One region of the Methylophilus glucosoxydans genome, then DNA from elsewhere that is predicted to be linked to it. Evidence: predicted binding sites of a transcription regulator. Region 1 holds the regulator's gene; each other region holds the start of a gene.

Region 1 (6,971 bases):
CAAACAGCCGTATTTGCTGGAGACGAATCAGATGGCGGTTGAAGCAGTTAACATGATGGAGCAGCACAAAATAAATGGCTTTTTGGCAGTAGATGCCCAAGGGCAGTTGGTAGGGGCATTCAATATGCATGACTTATTGAAAGCCAAAGTCGTTTAGCTTAAACAGGCATTAGAATTCAGGCATGCTTAAACACCCCATTTTGTTGCCGATTGCGTTAATGCTGTTGCTGGCGCTGCTGACCTTCTGGATTAACCAGAATGTACAAGAGCAAGCACTCAAAATGAACATACTTAATCGCCAAGCGCCGGACTACATGTTGTACAACTTTGTGAGTACCCGCACGGATGCGTCCGGTAATACCAAATATGTGCTGGCGGCCGCAAAAATGCGCCACTTTCCTGCCAATGACTATACAGAATTGCAGCGGCCACGCTTTACCCAGTTTGGCCTGAACAAGCCTTACACGCAAATTTATGGTCAGCAAGGACGTGTTTCCGCCAATGGTAAACTGGTGGAGTTTAGCAAACAGGTCAAGGTGATCCGCCAAGCCTCCGCCACCAAGCCAGAAACACAAATGCAAACCGAGCGGCTTTGGCTGGAGCCGGATACCGAGGTGGCACACACAGACCAGCCGGTGGTCATCCGCCAAAAACCGGCGACAGTAATTACAGGCACGGGCATGCGTTTTGATAACCGGGCTGATACCATGCAATTGTTTAACCGGGTGCATGTGCATTATGAGCGTCCACCCGTCGCCAGCAATTTGGCAAGCCCGGCCCAGGCGTCAAACACAGAACGCCAATGACCGTTGATTATGGAGAAATGAGTTGAACACGCACAAGCCCTTATTTTTAGCGATCTGCATGAGCGTATGGGCGCTATTGTCCATGCCGCTGAGTGTGCTGGCCGAAGAATCCGACCGAGATCAACCGATAGAGCTTGAGGCGGATACCGTGACCGTGAACGATGCTAAAAAAATCAGTATCTACACGGGCAACGTGATTCTTAATCAGGGCACTTTGCAAATCAAGGCGGACAAAATGATCGTACGCGAGGATCAGGACGGCTTTCAACATAGCACCTGTACCGGCAACCCAACCACGTTCAAACAAAAACGTACCGGTAAAGACGAGTGGATGCAAGGCAGTGGTCAACGTATCGAATACAACGCCCGCATGGATAAAGTGCAACTGTATACCAATGCCTGGGTTAAACGTGGTGAAGACATCGTGACCGGGGACTACATCAGCTACGACGCCAACGCCGAGTATGCCGAGGTGATTGGCGGCACCAAAGCCAACCCGAACGGGACGGCTGGCAGCCGCGTCAAGGCCACCATACAGCCTAAAAATAAAACCACGCCGCCTGTCATTGACAACAAGCCAACCTCTCAACAGGGGTTACGGATGAATCGCTCCTTGCAACTCAAGGTCGAACCTGCCCCTGCCGAAAACACTGGTGAGCAAGGCAAAGAGTAAGCATAAAGATGGAAACCATGGCAGCAGATCAGAACCATTTGCAGGTCAACCGCCTGAAAAAAACCTATCAGGGCCGTACCGTCGTCAAAAACACGACGCTTGAGTTACGCAGTGGCGAAGTGATCGGCTTGCTGGGTCCCAACGGGGCAGGCAAAACCACCAGCTTTTACATGATTGTCGGGTTGGTTGCGCTGGATGAAGGCAACATTACGCTGAATGGCGCCGACGTGAGCCGCGCGCCCATGCATGAGCGCGCGCGCATGGGCCTGGCTTATCTGCCCCAAGAAGCATCCATTTTCCGCAAGCTCAGCGTAACCGACAACATACTCGCCATTCTTGAAACCCGTCCCTATACGGAAGAGCAGCGTGAGGCGAGGCTTGAGTCCTTGCTGGATCAATTGCATATCCAGCACATCCGCAACAGTCAGGCCGTCAGCTTGTCTGGCGGCGAACGTCGACGCGTTGAAATTGCGCGCTGCCTGGCCACTGACCCTAAATTTATTTTGCTGGATGAACCGTTCGCCGGGATTGATCCGATTGCGGTGATCGAAATCCAGAAAATCATCCGCTACCTGAGCAGTCAGAATATTGGTATTTTAATCACCGACCACAATGTGCGCGAAACGCTGGATATCTGTGACCGCGCTTATATTGTCAATGAAGGCGCTGTGTTTGCAGCAGGCACGCCCGATGAAATCATTCAGAATGAAGGTGTGCGTGAAGTGTATCTGGGCAAGAATTTTAGGCTGTAATCCGTCATGAAACAGAACCTGCAATTACGTATTTCGCAAAATCTGGCGCTGACGCCGCAGCTGCAGCAATCGATCCGTTTGCTGCAACTTTCCACGCTGGAACTGAACCAGGAACTGGAAACCATCCTGCAGGAAAACCCGTTACTGGAAATGTCAGACGGTGAAGAAGGCGAGTTTGAAGATAACACACCGCCTCCCCCCACTGTAGAAGCTGAGCCGACAGATGCCAGCTCGTTTGACATGGCAACGCAGCAAGAGATCACCGCACCGGCAGAAAGTCTGCGTGAAGACTTGCACGATGAGCTGGGCGGGAGCGAGAGCGACCTGCCCAATTTAAACGAGGAATTCACGCCGCCAGAGTTTGAAGATGATTATGAAGAGTTTGGCAGCACCAGCAACTGGGACGAAGCCGGACGCAATCATCAGGAAGACGAAGACAGTGACTTTTCCAGACAGGAAACCACCAGCATCAGTTTGCGCGAGCATCTGATTGATCAGATACAACTGGCACATTTATCGCAACGTGACATGAGCCTGGTCAAACTGCTACTGGATAGCATCACTGATGATGGCTATCTGGAGCAAGATCTGCAGGAGATTGTGGAGCACTTGCCACTCGAACTTGAGGTCGAGCTGCTGGAACTGGAAACCGCCCTCAAGCTGATCCAGAATCTGGACCCTGTAGGCGTAGGTGCGCGCGATTTACGCGAGTGCCTGCTCTTGCAACTGACGCGTTTGCCGCAAGAAACGCCACACTTGCAAACCGCCATTGCCATTGCCAAAGACCACCTGGCGCTGCTTGCCAACAAAGACTTTGTCAAACTGCGCAAGGTGCTTGGTTGCGATGAAGCGGTACTCAAGGCGGCGCAGCACCTGATCCGCCAGCAAAACCCCAGACCCGGCAGCGAGTTTTCCAGCTTTAGTCACGATCACTTTATCCAGCACGATGTGGTGGTTAAAAAAATCAAGGGCATTTGGGTCGCCTCTTTAAATGATGGCGTGATCCCCAAACTGCGCATCAACCAGATGTATGCGGACATCCTCAAGCGCAACCGCGAGAGTTCAGGCCAATACCTGCAAAGCCAGATGCAGGAAGCCAAGTGGATGATTAAAAATATCCAGCAGCGCTTCTCGACCATTTTGCGCGTGTCACAAGCCATTGTAGATCGCCAGCGCAACTTCTTTGAACATGGTGAAATTGCCATGCGGCCACTGGTGCTTCGTGAAATCGCCGAAGAACTCGACTTGCATGAAAGCACAGTTTCCCGCGTCACCACACATAAGTATATGCTCACACCGCGTGGCGTCTATGAACTCAAATACTTCTTTGGCAGCTCGGTGGCCACAGATGCAGGCGGCTCCTGCTCTGCCACCGCTATCCGCGCCTTGATCAAGCAAATGGTGGCCGAAGAAAACCCGAAAAAGCCTTTGTCGGACAACCAGATCACCGACACACTGGCACAACAAGGTATCGTCGTTGCCCGCCGTACCATAGCCAAATATCGCGAGTCCCTGAATATTCCGCCCGCGAACTTGCGCAAAACGCTCTAAACAAAAAAGGCCGCAGATGCGGCCTTTTTTGTTTCTCAGCTCAAATCACCTGATTGTGATCTTGGCAAATTTACGTTTACCCACCTGTGCGATCACTGTCACACCTTTAGTCAAAGGCAGATTCTTATCATCCACCTTGACGCTGTCGAGCTTGACGCCGCCTTGCTGCACTGCGCGCATGGCTTCACTGGTGCTTTCAACCAAGCCCGCCTGTTTTAACAATTGGCTAATGCCGATGCTCTCGCCTTCAATGGTCACTTCAACTTCGGGCACGTCATCCGGGATGCCGCCTTTGGCACGGGTCTGGAAGTCCTGCAAGGCTTTTTCAGCCGCGGCTTGACCATGGAAACGCGCCACAATTTCTTGGGCAAAGCCGACCTTGATATTGCGGGGATTTTCACCGCTGGCGACTTGCGCCTTCCATTCGGCAATGGTTTCCAGCGTCGCAAAAGACAGCAAATCAATATAGCGCCACATCAGTTCATCTGAAATCGACATGATCTTGGCAAAAATAGTCTCTGGCACCTCGCTAATGCCAATGTAGTTACCGAGTGATTTAGACATTTTATTGACGCCATCTAACCCTTCCAGCAGCGGCATCATCAGCACACATTGCTGCGACTGGCCGGCCTGCTTTTGCAACTCACGCCCCATGAGCAGGTTAAACTTCTGGTCGGTACCACCGAGCTCAAGATCCGCTTGCAGGGCGACCGAATCATATCCTTGCAGTAACGGGTACAGAAACTCGTGAATCGCAATCGGTTGATTACCCTTGAAGCGTTTGGAAAAGTCATCGCGCTCCAGCATGCGGGCCACGGTATGGCTGGCAGCCAGTTTAATCATCCCCGCCGCGCCAAGTTCACTTAACCAGTTGGAGTTAAAGACAATCTCGGTTTTGGCAGGATCAAGAATCTTGAAGACTTGTGCGGCATAGGTATCGGCGTTGGCCTTGACCTGCTCCACGGTTAAGGGTGGACGGGTGGCGCTTTTGCCAGTCGGGTCACCAATCATGCCGGTAAAGTCACCGATCAGGAATAAAATCTGATGGCCCAGATCCTGCAACTGGCGCAATTTATTAATGAGGACGGTATGACCCAGGTGCAAGTCCGGCGCGGTAGGGTCAAAGCCTGCTTTCACACGTAAAGGCTTGCCTGTTTTCAGTTTCTCGACCAGCTCCTGCTCGATCAGTAACTCATCTGCGCCACGCTTGATAATGGCCAACGCCTTGGCAATTTCTGGGCTCAATGCTGGCACTTCAGATGAGGGTTGTTTGGTATCGGTCATGCGGGTATCCGTCAAATACAACGATGCGCACTGATGGCACCGTCTCAAATAAGTAAAACAGCTATTTTAACGTAATCCCATGCATTTCTGTAAGCGCGGCTGGAGCAGTGTTAAAATGACACCCATGCAAGTTTCTGCCGATCGCTCCCAGCCACGTTTGTTTATTGGACTGATGTCTGGCACCAGCCTGGACGGGGTGGATGCCGTGCTCACCTCGCAACGGGGCGAGCAACTGACACAAACGGCCACCTACTTTCTTCCCTACCCTGACGCGCTTAAACAGCGTCTACTGGCCTTGCACACGCCCGCCAATAACGAGTTACACGAGGCCGCAGTGGTTGCTAACCAGCTCGCAGAACTCTACGCGCAAGCCGTCAAGCAACTGCTTAAGCTCGCCGACATCCGTGCCGAGGCCGTGACAGCCATCGGTTGCCATGGCCAGACCATCCGGCACTGTCCGACACTGGCAGAGGGCATGGCATACACCATACAATTGGGCAACCATGCCCGCTTGGCAGAATTAACAGGGATCACGGTCATTGGCGACTTCAGAAGTCGCGATATTGCCGCCGGCGGCCAAGGTGCACCGTTAGTGCCGGCCTTCCACCAAGCGGTGTTTACGAGTGCAGATAGGCATCGCGTCGTCATTAATATCGGCGGCATTGCCAACTTGAGTGATCTGCCAGCACACGGACAAGTCACAGGCTTTGACTCGGGACCCGGCAACCTGCTCATGGATGCCTGGACGCAGCAACACACAGGCCAACCCTATGATGCGAGCGGGCACTGGGCAGCGGGCGGGAAAATTAATCCAGACTTGCTCAATGCGATGCTGGCCGATCCTTATTTTGCACTGGCCGCACCTAAAAGTACGGGACGCGACCTGTTTAACGACACCTGGTTAATGCAACTGCTGCATCAGTACCCCGACAGCGCACAAAATGTGGCGCGTACTTTGCTTGAGTTAACAGCAGTGAGCATCACCGATGCGCTGACGCGATTCTGCCCAGGGGCTCAGGAAGTCTACGTCTGTGGGGGTGGTGCGCATAATCTGGCCTTGCTGAATAGACTGCAGGCGCTGTCTGGCCAGTCCATACAGCTGACGGATCAATTGGGCGTTGGCGTGGACTGGGTGGAAGCGGTCGCCTTTGCCTGGCTGGCGCAACGCTGTGTAGATCATTTGCCGGGCAATCTGGCCGCGGTCACAGGGGCGGCTGGGCCACGCATTCTGGGTGCCGTTTACCCCAACTAAGCACCGGCACCGACGCGTAGCAATGATTCCCAAAAGCAGTGCAAACGCACCAGTGACTTGATTACATCTGGTGCAGGCTTTTGATTGTTTTTTTAACTTTTCCGCGACAGTCACCGCACAAGCGGTGATAAAACAAAACGATTGCGTATAATTTAACCAACTTGATTAAAGACTGAGTACGTTATGGCTACCAAGGCGACCATTACATTTGACAACGATAGTAGCGCAATTGAGCTACCGGTATTAAAAGGCTCACTGGGCACGGATGTGATTGATATCCGCAGCTTGGGCAAACATGGTTATTTCACGTTTGATCCTGGCTTCATGTCTACCGCATCGTGTACATCTGGCATTACCTTTATTGATGGTGAAAAAGGGTTGCTTTACTACCGTGGCTATCCGATTGAGCAACTGGCCGAGAACTGTGACTTCCTTGAGGTCTCGCACCTGTTGCTGCACGGCGAACTGCCGGATAACAATCAACGTGAAGAATTCGTGAGCACCATCAGCGAACACACCATGTTGCACGACCAGATGAGCAATGTATTTCGTGGGTTCCGCCGCGATGCGCACCCGATGGCGGTCATGATCGCGGTCGTAGGCGCCATGGCGGCCTTCTATCCAGACAACAACAATGTGTCCGACCCGGAATC
Region 2 (6,971 bases), on a different contig from region 1:
CCAAGGTAGTCGGTGTAAAGTCGTCCGGGATATGGCCATCCAGCGAGCCAGAAATATCGGGCACTATCACCGCCTCCAGCCCGAACAGTTCGACAATGTCGCGAATTTCCTGCAAGTCGCCCGGTGTTAAATGGCTGCCAGCCAGCACATTGACGCGGCGCGCATGGCGCACGCTCACAGGTTGGGCAAAGTGCTGCACTATTTTCAGCACCGCCTTGCTCCAGCCATCCTGAAACGCGCCCACGTAGTCAGGCGTCGATACATACAGGATATGCATGTCAGCCAGCTCGGGGTGTTTTTGCGCAATCAGCTTGAGATAGGCATCCACATCATCGCCCTTGGTTTCGGTCAGCCCCGTAGAGGCGATGCCGAGGATGGAGGGCTGGTTGCGTTTCCAGATATTGACGATGGTCTGCTCGATATTGTCCATGCCACCAAGGATGGTGGTGACCTCGCTCATGGCCGTGGTTTGCATGGGGATCATTTCGCGGAAATGCCGCACAAACAATACCAGCCCGAATGAAGTACAGCCCTGCGAACCATGCAGGGTAGGCAGGCAGTGCTGCAAGCCCATAAAGGCCAGCGCCGCGCCTATCGGTGCGCTCATCTTGAGCGGGTTGACGCTACAGGCTTTACCGGGGTTGAGTACTTGTGCCATGGTCTTGTTCCCTTCAGGCCGCGATGTCGCCGCTGGTCAGTGGCGGCTCATCGCTGCTGACCGCCGTTTCCCACGGCGCTGGTTGCCGCACCTGTTGCCACACCGGGTGATACAGCGATTGCGTGATGTTTTTGACCAGTTCCACCATGCCCACATAGCCCGCATACGCATGGTGACGTTCCTGGTTAATATCCAGCCACGGCATTTTGGCCTTGAGCGCCACAAACTGGCTGCGCCCACCCGAGAGCATGATGTCGGCCTTTGCTTCCTTGAGCATGGCATACATATCGCGTGGCCGCATGTCGTCTATCATGTGGGCATCCTCGCCCATGATTTCCTTGATCTTTTCCTTGTCTTCCTCGGTGGATTTTTTGACGCTGGTGCCCACCACCTCCATGCCTGCTTCCTGTAAGGCTGACACCACAGACCAGGATTTGACCCCGCCGGTAATCAGCAACACACGCTTGCCACTCAGGCGTAATTTGTAATCTGCAATCGCCGCCCAGGCGCGGGCTTCCTCGCGTGCAATAAGCGCTTCGGTACGCGTCATCAACTCGGCATCCGCCCCTTGCTGTATCAGCAGGCGGGCAATCTGGCGCAAGCTGTCGCTCATGTCGCCAATGCCGTAAAACGAACCTTCAAAAAACGGAATGCCATAACGCTCTTCCATCTTGCGCGCCACATTAATCATGGCCTTGGAACACACCATCATTGCCGCCTTGGCGCGGTGTGATTGCGCAACCTCGTGATATTTTGCATCGCCAGAGATACAAGCCAGCACGCGGATACCCAACTCATCCAGCAGTGGTTTGACCTGCCATAACTCCCCGGCCAGGTTATATTCGCCAATAATATTAATGTCGTACGGCGTGGTGTAATCAGGCTCCTGCGTGCCGATCACATGCGCTAGCAAGGCCTCACCCGCCAGCTTGTTGCCCAGGTTTTTTGGTCCGGCAAAGCCAGGTGAATTGACTGGGATCACCGGCTTGCCAAACTTTTCGCTGGCTTTCTTGCACACAGCCTCAATGTCATCGCCGGTCAGTGCAGGCACGCAGGTCTGGTAAACAAACACCGCAGGCGGGTCATATTTGGTGATGATTTCTTTAATCGCCTTGAACAACCGTTTTTCACCACCATAAATCACATCCAGTTCGTTCATGTCGGTGGTAAAGCCAGTTCTATAGAGACTGGAATCAGAGGACTTGGCGCCACGGTTATCCCAGGAATTCCCCTCACAGGCAATCGGCCCATGTACCAGATGCGCGACATCGGTAATCGGCTGCAAGGCGATCTTGGCACCATCAAACGCGCAGCCACCGGCGGCAGCACCAGGCGTCAATTGCTTGGTACAACCTTTCTTGCGTGCTTTTTCATCCTTGGCCTGATTTTTATCGCAGCCGGGTTCATTAAACACGTCCTGAATTTTTTCGTTCAAACTTGCCATGACAAGACACCTTTGGAGTTCTTGTTGTGGTTATTGCAAGGAATGTGCCACGCTGTTTATGTGTTTTAACTGTATGAATTTAAAGAACATTATTTTAAGTTATTGAATGTCGGAAAGCAGACAAATGCGACAATCGGTGTGGTGATAGATGGCATGTTGTAGGGTGGGCATGGATGCCCACGCGGAGGATTGTTTGTTGTTTGTGATGTTCTTTTTCGCCTCTCAGCGAGTTACTTTTCTTTGCTTGCACAAAGATAAAGTAACCAAAAGAAAGTGCACCCCAGCTTCCGCTTGTTTCCTGCGTTGCTCGTCAAAATAAGCGCTCGCAGAACTCATCCTAGCGGCCTGCACAAATCGCAGTCCACCGCGGGATTCGGACAGCCGCTCGCTTGATCTTATTTTGCCTGCGCTACTCGGCGCGGCAGATGGGGACCCCGAAAACCAGATTGGCGCAACGGTCCGTGGATTGAATAAAGGAATTGCTGTTTTTCAACGGTTCAAACTTCAACGATGCGAGTTTGGTGAGATAAATCCCATTCCATCGCGCTGAGTAGCGGAAACAAAGTAAGGAAGAAGGGAGCGACTGTCTGAGTCCCGCAGCAGCTCACGTTTTATGTGAGCTGCCAGGTCGAGTTTCGTGACCGCTTACTTTGTTGAGCAACGCAAGGGAGCCGAAGGCCGTGATGGCTGGGTGTCGTCCTCTTTGGTTACTTTCTGGGGGACAAGCACCAGAAAGTGACTCGCCTAGAGGCGAAAAAGAACATTGCAAACAAAAATCAATCATCCGCGTGGGCATCCATGCCTCCCTAAAGCTACGATAATCAATTAAACAGTCAGCAGAATAACGTTTTTACACCGTCATCCAGCTTAAACAGCAAAAGTCCTCAATCCATCTCTCTGGCATGATTCAAACTGTATTTCGGCAAAGCAATCGTCAACGCTTCACTGCCTATTTTCACCTGGCAAGCCAGTCTGGATTGCGGCGTTAATCCCCAGGCTTTATCCAACTGGTCTTCTTCCTCATCACTGGCAGCTGCCAGGCTGGCATTACCCTGCTGGATGATCACATGGCAGGTGCTACAGGCACACACGCCGTCGCAGGCATGTTCAAGTGCGATGCCTGCATTGAGCAGGGTGTCGCACAACACTTTGCCTGGTTTGGCTTCAATCTGCATACCTTGCGGGCAGAGTTCGGGGTGGGGGAGGATGGTGAGTTGGGTCATACGGTCAGGCTTTCCAGATGCTGGCCTGTGAGTGCCTGCTGTATGCTTTGGTCCATGCGGCGTGCGGCAAAGCTGGCGGAGGCATTGTTGAGGGCTTCGGTGGCATGGCGTAGGTCTTCGACTTTGTTGCTGTCACCCATGATCAGGGTTTCCGCCAGCGCGTAAATATGTTGCCAGATATGGTCCCATTCTGCTTTGCTGAGCAGGTTGTGGCCGTCTTCGGCCATGGCGGTTTCGGTGGCGTCCAGCAAGCGTCTGGCTTCCACCTGGGCTTCGCGCAAGGCGCGCATGCGCTTGTCGTGTTCGGCGTGATCGACACCCGCACGCAGCAGGCGGGTGATCTCGTCTTCGCTCAGGCCGTAGGAGGGCTTGATGCTGATTTGCGCAGCGACGCCGCTGGTTTGCTCTATGGCAGAGACCGAGAGCAGGCCGTCGGCATCGACCTGGAAGGTGACGCGGATACGGGCGGCGCCGGCTACCATGGGCGGGATGCCGCGCAGTTCGAAGCGGGCCAGCGAGCGGCATTCGGCCACCAGTTCGCGTTCGCCCTGAACCACATGAAAGCTCATGGCGGTCTGGCCGTCTTTAAAGGTGGTGAAATCCTGCGCGCGTGCCGTGGGCAGGGTGGCGTTGCGCGGGATGATTTTTTCGCTGAGGCCGCCCATGGTTTCCATGCCCAGCGACAGCGGGATGACATCCAGCAGCAGCCATTCCTGGTCTGAGCGGTTGCCTGCCAGCGCATTGGCTTGCATGGCGGCACCTAGCGCCACCACCTGGTCGGGGTCGAGGTTGGTGAGCGGTGGCTGTTTGAAAAAATCGGCCACGGCTTGCCGCAGTTGCGGCATGCGGGTGGCGCCACCGACCAGCACCACACCCTGAATGTCGTTTGTTTGCAAGCCTGCATCACGCAGTGCACGGCGCACCGGACTAAAGGTTTTGGCCAGCAGAGGCTGGCTCAGCTCAAAAAACAGTTCGCGGCTGAGGATGGCGTGGATGTCGCCGTGGCTGGACAGGCTGCAACGGAGTTCGGTGCTGCCCTGGCTGGTCAGGCGCTCTTTGGCCTGACGGCATTCATTGAGCAGGCTGCGCATGTCAGCAGCGTCTAACGTGTGCAATTGCAATGTGCTACACAGCCACTGGTAGATGGCGAGGTCAAAATCATCGCCGCCCAGGGCTGAATCACCACTGGTGGCCAGTACCTCAAATACGCCACGGTTCAAGCGCAGGATAGAAAAATCAAAGGTGCCGCCACCGAGGTCGTAGACGCAATACACGCCTTCAGCGGCGTTATCCAGCCCGTAAGCAATGGCGGCGGCAGTCGGCTCGTTAAGCAGGCGCAAGACATTGATACCGGCCAGTGTGGCGGCGTCCTTGGTGGCCTGACGCTGGGCATCGTCAAAATAGGCAGGGACAGTAATCACGGCGCCGGTGAGTTCACCGCCCAGGCTGTGTTCGGCGCGTGCACGCAACACTTTGAGGATGTCGGCAGAAATTTCGACCGGGCTGCGCACCCCGGCCACGGTCTCCAGTTTGACCATGCCCGGGCTGTCTACCAGGCGATAAGGCAACTGCCCCAGGTGTTGTATGTCTTGCAGGCCGCGTCCCATCAGACGCTTGACCGAGACGATGGTGTTGCGCGGGTCACTGGCGGCGGCAAACTTGGCCTCCCAGCCCACGGTGGTCTCAGCCACCTGATAGCGCACCACCGAAGGCAGCAGGTGGCGACCATGGTCATCGGCCAGTGCCACACATTCGCCACTGCGCACGGTGGCCACCAGCGAGTTGGTGGTGCCGAGATCTATGCCGACGGCCAGTCTGTGCTGGTGGGGCGCTGCACTTTGCCCCGGTTCTGCAATTTGCAACAGTGCCATAGTCACTCCTCAGAATACGCTGCGCGGGCATGCCCCGCTGTGAAACTTAAACGCTGAAACTCTCGCCGCAGCCACAGTTGGCCTTGGCATTGGGGTTGCTAAACTTAAAGCCTTCGTTGAGGCCTTCTTTGGTGTAGTCCAGTTCGGTGCCATCGAGATAGACCAGGCTGGTTGGGTCTACCAGCACCTTGATGCCATGGCTTTCAAAAATCTGGTCTTCTTCACGCGCTTCATCCACAAATTCCAGCGTGTAGGCCATGCCGGAGCAGCCCGAAGTTTTAACACCGACGCGCAAGCCGAGGCCCTTGCCGCGGCTTTCCAGGAATTTTTGTACACGCCCGGCGGCGCTGGGGGTAAGGGTAACAGTCATGTTCGACTCCAGTGGTTTATACCGAGAACGAGCTGCCACACCCACAGGTGGAGGTGGCGTTAGGGTTGGTAATGACAAAGCGCGCGCCTTCCAGGCCTTCCTGGTAGTCTATGGTGGCGCCCATCATGTATTGAAAGCTCATGGCATCTACCAGCAGCGACACCCCGGCTTTTTCTACCACCATGTCGTCTTCGGCGACCTGGTCATCAAAGGCAAAGCTGTACTGAAAACCGGAACAGCCGCCACCGGTCACGTACACACGCAGCTTGAGGCTGGGGTCACCTTCTTCGGCCAGCATTTCGCTCACCTTGCCGGCGGCATTGTCGGTAAAAATAATCGGGGTCGATAAAATGTCGTCACTCAAAACGGCTTCAGTCATGTCAGGCTCCTAGGCGTGGGGCTGGCAGGCGTCGTACTCGCCCTGTTCCAGCCCGTTTTTGTTGCGATAATCGGAAATGGCGGCGCGGATGGCATCTTCGGCCAATACCGAACAGTGGATTTTTACCGGTGGCAAGGCCAGCTCATCGGCAATATGGCTGTTCTTGATGTCCATGGCCTGATCCAGGGTTTTTCCCTTGAGCATCTCGGTCACCAGCGACGACGAGGCAATCGCCGAGCCACAGCCATAGGTTTTGAATTTGGCATCCTCAATTACCCCCTCGGCATTGACCTTGATTTGCAGCTTCATGACGTCGCCGCAGGCCGGTGCGCCGACCATGCCTGTGCCCACATCCTCGGCATTCTGGTCAAAACTGCCAACATTGCGCGGGTTTTCATAATGGTCGATGACCTTGTTGCTATAAGCCATATGTGTCTCCTTAAATAGCCGCCGCGCTGGGTTCGCGGTGCGATTCGGTGCCGTGCACCCAGCTCACGGAAGATAAATCAATGCCGGACTTCACCATCTCCCACAGCGGCGAGAGTTCGCGCAGTTTGCCGATCTTGGCGCCGATGAGCGCAATGGCAAAGTCCACGTCCTGCTCGGTGGTATACCGGCCAATCGAAAAGCGGATAGAGCTATGCGCCAGTTCGTCTTCGCGGCCAATGGCGCGCAACACATACGAAGGCTCCAGGCTGGCCGAGGTACAGGCGGAGCCGCTAGACACAGCCAGTTCCTTGATCGCCATCATCAGCGACTCACCCTCAACGTAGTTAAAGCTGACATTGAGGTTATGCGGCACACGCTGCTGTAAATCGCCATTGAGGTAAGACTCCTCAATCTGTGACAGGCCTGCCCAAAGGCGGTCACGCAGCAAGCGGACGCGGGCGTTTTCTTCTGCCATTTCAGCCCTGGCAATGCGGAAGGCTTCGCCCATGCCGACAATTTGGTGTACCGGCAAGGTGCCGGAACGGAAACCGCGCTCATGCCCACCGCCATGCATTTGGGCCTCAAGGCGTATCCTTG
Region 3 (6,971 bases), on a different contig from region 1:
CTGTACTCCTTGGGGCCACCCAGCCATTCGATCAGAAACTGCACCAGCACCGTCTTGGTTTCAGACAGGTCTGCCGCATGCATGGCGCGGATTGCGGCAGCTTCCGGTACCGTGTTCATATGCACATAAAAGCGGTCGACCAGACGGGTAATGACCGCTTCTCCACCGATCTGAGCAAAGTGCGGATTGCCTAGAATTTGCGCGACCGGTTTGTGGCGGCTGGTATCCAGCGCCGGATTAATGGGGGGTAATGGCTGATGCATCCTGACCTCTCTGGGAACTGACAGATAGTCCTGATTCAGCAAGTGTTATACCAACAGCTATGCCAATTGATCTGCAGAAGGCAAGGATCAAGCCTGGATGCGGCTTGGCGGCCAGTTGATGCATGAAGCAACGCATTGAAAGGCGGCTGACCGTATGCAGAAAGGTTTGTTTCATACCGCACGCTGGGCACCGCTTTTGTCGTGTTTGCGACAGAAAGTATTTAAGGAAATGTCGTCTGCGTTTTTGTAAAAATATAAATATAAATCAAATACTTAACTTTTATTTTTTCTGTTGGCACGCTACTTGCCATAGACAGGCTACATGGCCGACACCCTCCATCGCCTGATAAGAAAAGTGATTAGGTTGCGATTCGGAATCGGAAGATGGCTGCGTATAGCGACGAATTTTTCATTTAAACCTAAGGAGCTTCATTATGGCTGCATTACGTCAAATTGCATTTTATGGCAAAGGTGGCATCGGCAAGTCCACCACTTCTCAAAACACGCTGGCTGCGTTGGCCGAAATGGGTCAGAAAATCCTCATCGTCGGTTGCGACCCTAAAGCCGACTCTACCCGCCTGATTCTGCACGCAAAAGCACAGGATACCGTGTTATCTCTGGCTGCCGAAGCCGGTTCTGTCGAGGATCTGGAAATCGAAGATGTGATGAAAATCGGTTACCGCGACATCCGTTGCGTGGAATCCGGTGGTCCAGAACCTGGCGTGGGTTGCGCAGGCCGTGGTGTGATTACTTCGATCAACTTCCTCGAAGAAAACGGTGCCTATGACGGCGTGGATTATGTGTCCTATGACGTATTGGGTGACGTGGTGTGTGGTGGTTTCGCCATGCCGATTCGTGAAAACAAGGCACAGGAAATCTACATCGTGATGTCCGGTGAAATGATGGCGATGTATGCCGCCAACAACATTTCCAAAGGCATCCTGAAATATGCCAACTCCGGTGGCGTGCGTCTGGGTGGCCTGGTATGTAACGAGCGCCAGACTGACAAGGAACTGGAACTGGCAGAAGCCCTGGCAGGCAAACTGGGTACCAAGCTGATCCACTTTGTGCCACGTGACAACGTGGTGCAGCACGCCGAGTTGCGTCGTATGACTGTGCTGGAGTACGCCCCGGACTCCAAGCAGGCTGAAGAATATCGTCAACTGGCGCAGAAAGTACACGCCAACGCCGGTAACGGTACCATCCCGACCCCGATCACCATGGATGAGCTGGAAGACCTGTTGATGGACTTCGGCATCATGAAGAAAGAGGATGAAACACTGATTGGTAAAGCGGCGACTGCAGCTTAATCAGTCTTTGGCAGGGGGCTTTGCCCCTTGCCAACCCCTCCAGAGACGGTTTCAAAAGTTGAGGAGGTTACTTCCGGGCAATTTCTACAATTTTTGAAAAGTTTCTTTTTATCACTGGTTTTTAGTCGAACATAGGAGACAACGATGAGTGCGACTGCTGAAGTAAAGGTCAACGGCGCAGAGCTGATTCAGGAGGTGTTAAAAGCCTATCCTGAAAAGTCCGCCAAAAAACGTGCAAAACATTTGAATGTGTATGAAGAAGGCAAATCCGAGTGTGATGTGAAATCCAACATCAAATCGCTGCCAGGGGTAATGACCATCCGTGGTTGTGCCTACGCCGGTTCCAAAGGCGTGGTATGGGGCCCGATTAAAGACATGGTGCATATCTCGCACGGCCCGGTCGGTTGCGGCCAGTATTCCTGGGCGTCACGCCGTAACTACTACATCGGTACCACCGGTATCGACACCTTCGGCACCATGCAGTTTACCTCCGACTTCCAGGAAAAAGACATCGTGTTTGGCGGTGACAAAAAACTGGAAAAAATTATTGACGAGATTCAGGTACTGTTCCCGCTCAACAAGGGCATTACCGTGCAGTCCGAGTGTCCAATTGGTCTGATCGGCGACGACATCGAAGCCGTGTCCAAGAAAAAAGCCAAAGAGTATGAAGGCAAAGTGATTGTACCTGTGCGTTGCGAAGGCTTCCGTGGCGTGTCGCAATCGCTGGGTCACCACATCGCCAACGACGCCGTGCGCGACTTTGTGTTTGACAAAACTGACCCGGAAAAAAACAAATTCGAGTCCAGCCCGTATGACGTGGCGATTATCGGCGACTACAACATTGGTGGCGATGCCTGGTCCAGTCGCATCCTGCTCGAAGAAATGGGCCTGCGCGTGATCGCCCAATGGTCCGGTGACGGCTCGATTGCCGAGCTGGAAAACACGCCCAAGGCCAAGCTCAACATCCTGCACTGCTACCGCTCGATGAACTACATCAGCCGCCACATGGAAGAGAAGTACGGGATTCCATGGGTAGAGTACAACTTTTTTGGCCCATCCAAAATCGAAGAATCCCTGCGCAAGATTGCCAGCTTCTTTGACGACAGTATCAAGGAGAAAACAGAGCAGGTCATTGCCAAATACAAGGCACTGACCGATGCCGTGATTGCCAAGTACAAACCACGCCTGCAAGGCAAAAAAGTCATGCTGTTTGTCGGTGGCCTGCGTCCCCGTCACGTGATTGGTGCCTATGAGGATTTGGGCATGGAAGTGGTGGGTACCGGCTACGAGTTTGGCCACAACGATGACTACCAGCGTACCACTCACTACGTTAAGGACGGCACGCTGATCTATGACGATGTGACCGGCTACGAGTTTGAGAAGTTTGTGGAAGCCGTGCAACCAGACCTGGTCGGTTCCGGCATCAAGGAAAAATACGTGTTCCAGAAAATGGGCGTGCCTTTCCGTCAAATGCACAGCTGGGATTATTCCGGCCCTTACCACGGCTATGACGGCTTTGCGATTTTTGCCCGTGACATGGACATGGCGATTAACAACCCGGTATGGGGCTTGACCAAAGCGCCATGGCAACAAGCGGCTTAAGAGGAGAACTGAACATGAGCCAGAATGCTGATAAGGTTTTAGACCATTTTGAACTGTTTCGCGAACCCGAATATACGGAAATGTTCGCCAACAAGAAAAAGAATTTTGAATTTGCCGTGCCTGCCGACGAGGTGAAAAAGCAGGTGGAATACGCCAAAACGCAAGAGTACAAAGAGAAAAACTTTGCCCGCGAAGCGTTGACCGTGAACCCGGCAAAAGCATGCCAGCCACTCGGGGCCGTATTTGCTGCGAATGGTTTTGAAGGGACATTGCCCTTTGTGCACGGCTCACAAGGCTGCGTGGCATACTACCGCTCGCACTTCAGCCGTCACTTTAAAGAGCCGACTTCCTGCGTGTCCTCTTCCATGACGGAAGATGCAGCCGTGTTTGGTGGCTTGAACAACATGATTGATGGTTTGGCCAACTCGTATAGTTTGTACAAACCAAAAATGATTGCGGTTTCTACCACCTGCATGGCCGAGGTGATCGGCGATGACCTTAACGCCTTTATCAAGACCTCACGCGAAAAAGGCTCCATCCCGGCCGACTATGATGTGCCGTTTGCCCACACGCCAGCGTTTGTCGGCAGCCATATCACCGGCTACGATAACGCGCTCAAAGGCATTCTCAACTACTTCTGGGATGGCAAAGCCGGCACCGTGCCAGCCTTAGAGCGCAAGCCTAATGACAGCATTAACTTTATCGGCGGCTTTGACGGCTACGTGGTCGGCAACAACCGTGAAGTGAAACGCATGTTCAACGAGTTTGGCATCACCCCAACCATGCTGTGCGATCCGTCCGACGCCTGGGATACGCCGACCGATGGCGAGTTCCGCATGTATGATGGCGGCACCACACTGGAAGACACTGCCAACGCCATTCATGCCAAAGGCACCATCGTCATGCAGTCCATCTGCGCCGAAAAAACCGCCGAGTACATCCAGGGTAAGGGCCAGGAGGTGATCAAGCTGCATCACCCGGTCGGCGTTAAAGGCACGGATGAGTTTCTGATGGCTATTTCCAAACTGTCAGGTAAGCCTATTCCTGCCAGCCTGACCAAAGAGCGTGGCCGTCTGGTGGATGCCATTGCCGACTCGAGTGCCCATATCCACGGCAAGAAATTTGCCCTGTATGGTGACCCTGACCTCATGCTTGGCCTGACCGGTTTTCTGCTGGAACTGGGTGCTGAGCCAACCACGGTACTCTCCACCAATGGTGACGATGCCTGGGCCGCCAAGGTACAGGCTCTGTTTGACGCCAGCCCGTTTGGCAAAAATTGCAAGGTCTATCCGAAGAAAGATCTGTGGCACATGCGCTCCCTGTTGTTTACCGAGCCTGTCGATTTCCTGATCGGCAACACCTACGGTAAATACCTGGACCGCGACACCGGTATCCCGCTGATCCGTTTGGGTTTCCCGATTTTTGATCGCCACCATAAACACCGCTATCCGGTGTGGGGCTATCAAGGTGCCCTCAACGTGCTGGTCACTATCCTGGACAAGATTTTTGACCAGATGGACATCAGCACCAATGGCATCGCTACCACCGATTACAGCTTCGATATTATCCGCTAGTCTGTGATTGAAAACCTACCGGGTAGGGCGGTCCGATGTCTGGCCCGGTAGCCATGTAGTCCTGTCTCTTCCCCCACTTTGCAATGATCGATTGTTGAGTGTTTAAGCCTCCCACTAGGGAGGCTTTTTTTGTGCGAAGGCACTGACCGTCGGTGTACATGCCGATTCCACATCAGTCGATGGACTGGCACCCAGACATTCACGACATAACCCATCCGTTTGTCGCAAACCTTACAATCAAAATAGTCAGTAAATATATTGTTAACTCATTGTTTTTAAATGGATATAAAAGCTATACATAGCTTGGCACAGCCTGTGCTATCTCTAGGGTAATACATGCGGAGATGTCACGATGCGACAAAGCAAGCCAGTCATCAACGATACCACCTTGCGCGATGGGGAACAGACGGCGGGGGTGGCGTTTAGCCGTGAGGAAAAATTGCGAATTGCTTTGGCGCTGGCGGAGATTGGGGTGCCAGAGCTGGAGGTGGGCATCCCGGCCATGGGCGAGGCGGAAATTGCCGATATACGCGCAATTGCGGCGTTGCAATTGCCGACCAGGCTAATGGTTTGGGGGCGTATGACCGAGGGCGATTTGCTGGCATGTTTGCGCACCGGGGTGCGTCATGTGAATTTGTCCTTGCCGGTGTCGGATTTGCATATTGAGCGCAAATTGCGGCGTGACCGGGCGTGGGTGTTGCAGCAGGTGGCGCAGGTGGTCTCGCAGGCGTGTCAAGAGGGCTTGCAGGTGTCAGTGGGCGGTGAAGATGCTTCCCGCGCCGACCCGCAGTTTTTGCAGCAGGTGGTGGCGGTGGCCGAGACGGCGGGCGCTTGCCGCTTTCGTTATGCCGATACCCTGGGCGTCCTTGATCCGTTTACCACGTATGAGCGCATTGCGGCTTTGCGTGCGGTCACTCCGCTGGACATCGAAATGCATGCGCATGACGACCTCGGCCTGGCCACTGCCAATGCATTGGCGGCAATTCGTGCCGGGGCCAGCCATGTCAACACCACGGTCAATGGCCTGGGTGAGCGGGCGGGCAATACGCCGCTGGAAGAAGTGGTGACCGCCTTGTGGCGCATCCACGGGCTGGATGTGGGGCTGGACATGCATGCCTTTCCAGAGATTTCGCAGCTGGTGGCGCAGGCGTCGGGCCGGGCCGTGGCGCTCAATAAAAGCATCGTCGGTGCGGCGGTGTTTACCCATGAGTCCGGCATGCATGTCGATGGCCTGCTCAAAGACCCGGCCACCTACGAAGGCTTTGACCCGGCTGCAGTCGGGCGAGAACGGCATCTGGTGCTGGGCAAGCATTCCGGTAGCCACAGTGTGCGCCATGTCTATGCGCAGCTGGGTATACGCGTGCAACATCACGAAACCGAATGGCTGCTGCAACGCATACGCCAGTTTGCAGTGAACACCAAGCGCAGCCCGGCCAGTGATGAGCTCAAACTGTTTTATCTCGAAGGCCAGACCACACCGGGGAGACTGTCATGCATGTAAATTCGCCAGTGCAGTCTGGCTTGCTAGCCCTGTTGCGCGAAGACCTCGCCTGCGTGTTTGAGCGTGATCCGGCTGCACGCAACCGGCTGGAAGTGTTGCTGACCTATCCCGGCTTGCACGCTACCTTGCTGCACCGTATCTCGCATGGCTTGTGGCGGCATGGCTGGCGGTTTGCTGCGCGCTGGCTGAGTTATGTCACGCGCATGCTGACACAGATTGATATCCACCCTGGTGCCAGCATCGGCCGCCGCTTTTTTATCGACCATGGCTGTGGTGTTGTTATCGGCGAAACCGCGGTGGTCGGCAACGATGTCACCCTGTATCACGGCGTGACGCTGGGCGGTGTGTCGTGGAATCCGGGCAAGCGGCATCCTACCCTGTGCGATGGTGTCATGGTCGGCGCAGGTGCCAAAATTCTTGGGCCGGTGGTGGTGGGCGCACGGGCCAGGGTAGGCGCCAACTCGGTGGTCATCCATGATATTCCGGCCAGGATGACGGTGGTCGGTATCCCCGGTCGCGTGGTGCTGCCTGACAACGCCAGACGCCAGCCACAGCAGGGCATAGACCTCGACCACCATCTGATGCCGGACCCGGTGGGCAAAGCGGTCACAGCTTTGCTAGACCGTATTGATCAACTGGAGCATACCCTGGCGGCGATGCGTGACAACCAGCAAGCCGCTTCCGAAGCCTTGATACAGCACAGCGTCGCCGAGGCGCGTGC

Evidence for each region. Region 1 encodes sigma-54, which starts transcription at its own class of promoters, with help from an activator protein. Its sites were predicted from a motif close to TGGCACNNTTCCTGCT; they were not measured.
Region 2: the regulator sigma-54 is predicted to act here: its motif matches at 2,137-2,152, upstream of nifE (nitrogenase iron-molybdenum cofactor biosynthesis protein NifE).
Region 3: the regulator sigma-54 is predicted to act here: its motif matches at 5,054-5,069, upstream of nifV (homocitrate synthase).

Annotation. Positions count from the first base shown of each region.
Region 1 covers NZ_JBHTJW010000001.1:84,064-91,034, reverse strand. The annotation lists gene ACFQ1T_RS00425 (KpsF/GutQ family sugar-phosphate isomerase) at 1-157, shown strand, start outside; gene lptC (LPS export ABC transporter periplasmic protein LptC) at 183-806, shown strand; gene lptA (lipopolysaccharide transport periplasmic protein LptA) at 865-1,479, shown strand; gene lptB (LPS export ABC transporter ATP-binding protein) at 1,488-2,231, shown strand; gene ACFQ1T_RS00405 (RNA polymerase factor sigma-54) at 2,238-3,782, shown strand; gene tyrS (tyrosine--tRNA ligase) at 3,828-5,066, opposite strand; gene ACFQ1T_RS00395 (anhydro-N-acetylmuramic acid kinase) at 5,191-6,318, shown strand; gene gltA (citrate synthase) at 6,502-6,971, shown strand, end outside.
Region 2 covers NZ_JBHTJW010000003.1:140,252-147,222, forward strand. The annotation lists gene nifN (nitrogenase iron-molybdenum cofactor biosynthesis protein NifN) at 1-658, opposite strand, end outside; gene nifE (nitrogenase iron-molybdenum cofactor biosynthesis protein NifE) at 672-2,102, opposite strand; gene fdx (ISC system 2Fe-2S type ferredoxin) at 2,987-3,325, opposite strand; gene hscA (Fe-S protein assembly chaperone HscA) at 3,322-5,196, opposite strand; gene iscA (iron-sulfur cluster assembly protein IscA) at 5,243-5,566, opposite strand; gene erpA (iron-sulfur cluster insertion protein ErpA) at 5,583-5,945, opposite strand; gene iscU (Fe-S cluster assembly scaffold IscU) at 5,955-6,374, opposite strand; gene ACFQ1T_RS12480 (IscS subfamily cysteine desulfurase) at 6,385-6,971, opposite strand, start outside.
Region 3 covers NZ_JBHTJW010000003.1:118,224-125,194, forward strand. The annotation lists gene ACFQ1T_RS12300 (group II truncated hemoglobin) at 1-263, opposite strand, end outside; gene nifH (nitrogenase iron protein) at 698-1,573, shown strand; gene nifD (nitrogenase molybdenum-iron protein alpha chain) at 1,718-3,175, shown strand; gene nifK (nitrogenase molybdenum-iron protein subunit beta) at 3,190-4,749, shown strand; gene nifV (homocitrate synthase) at 5,102-6,250, shown strand; gene cysE (serine O-acetyltransferase) at 6,241-6,971, shown strand, end outside.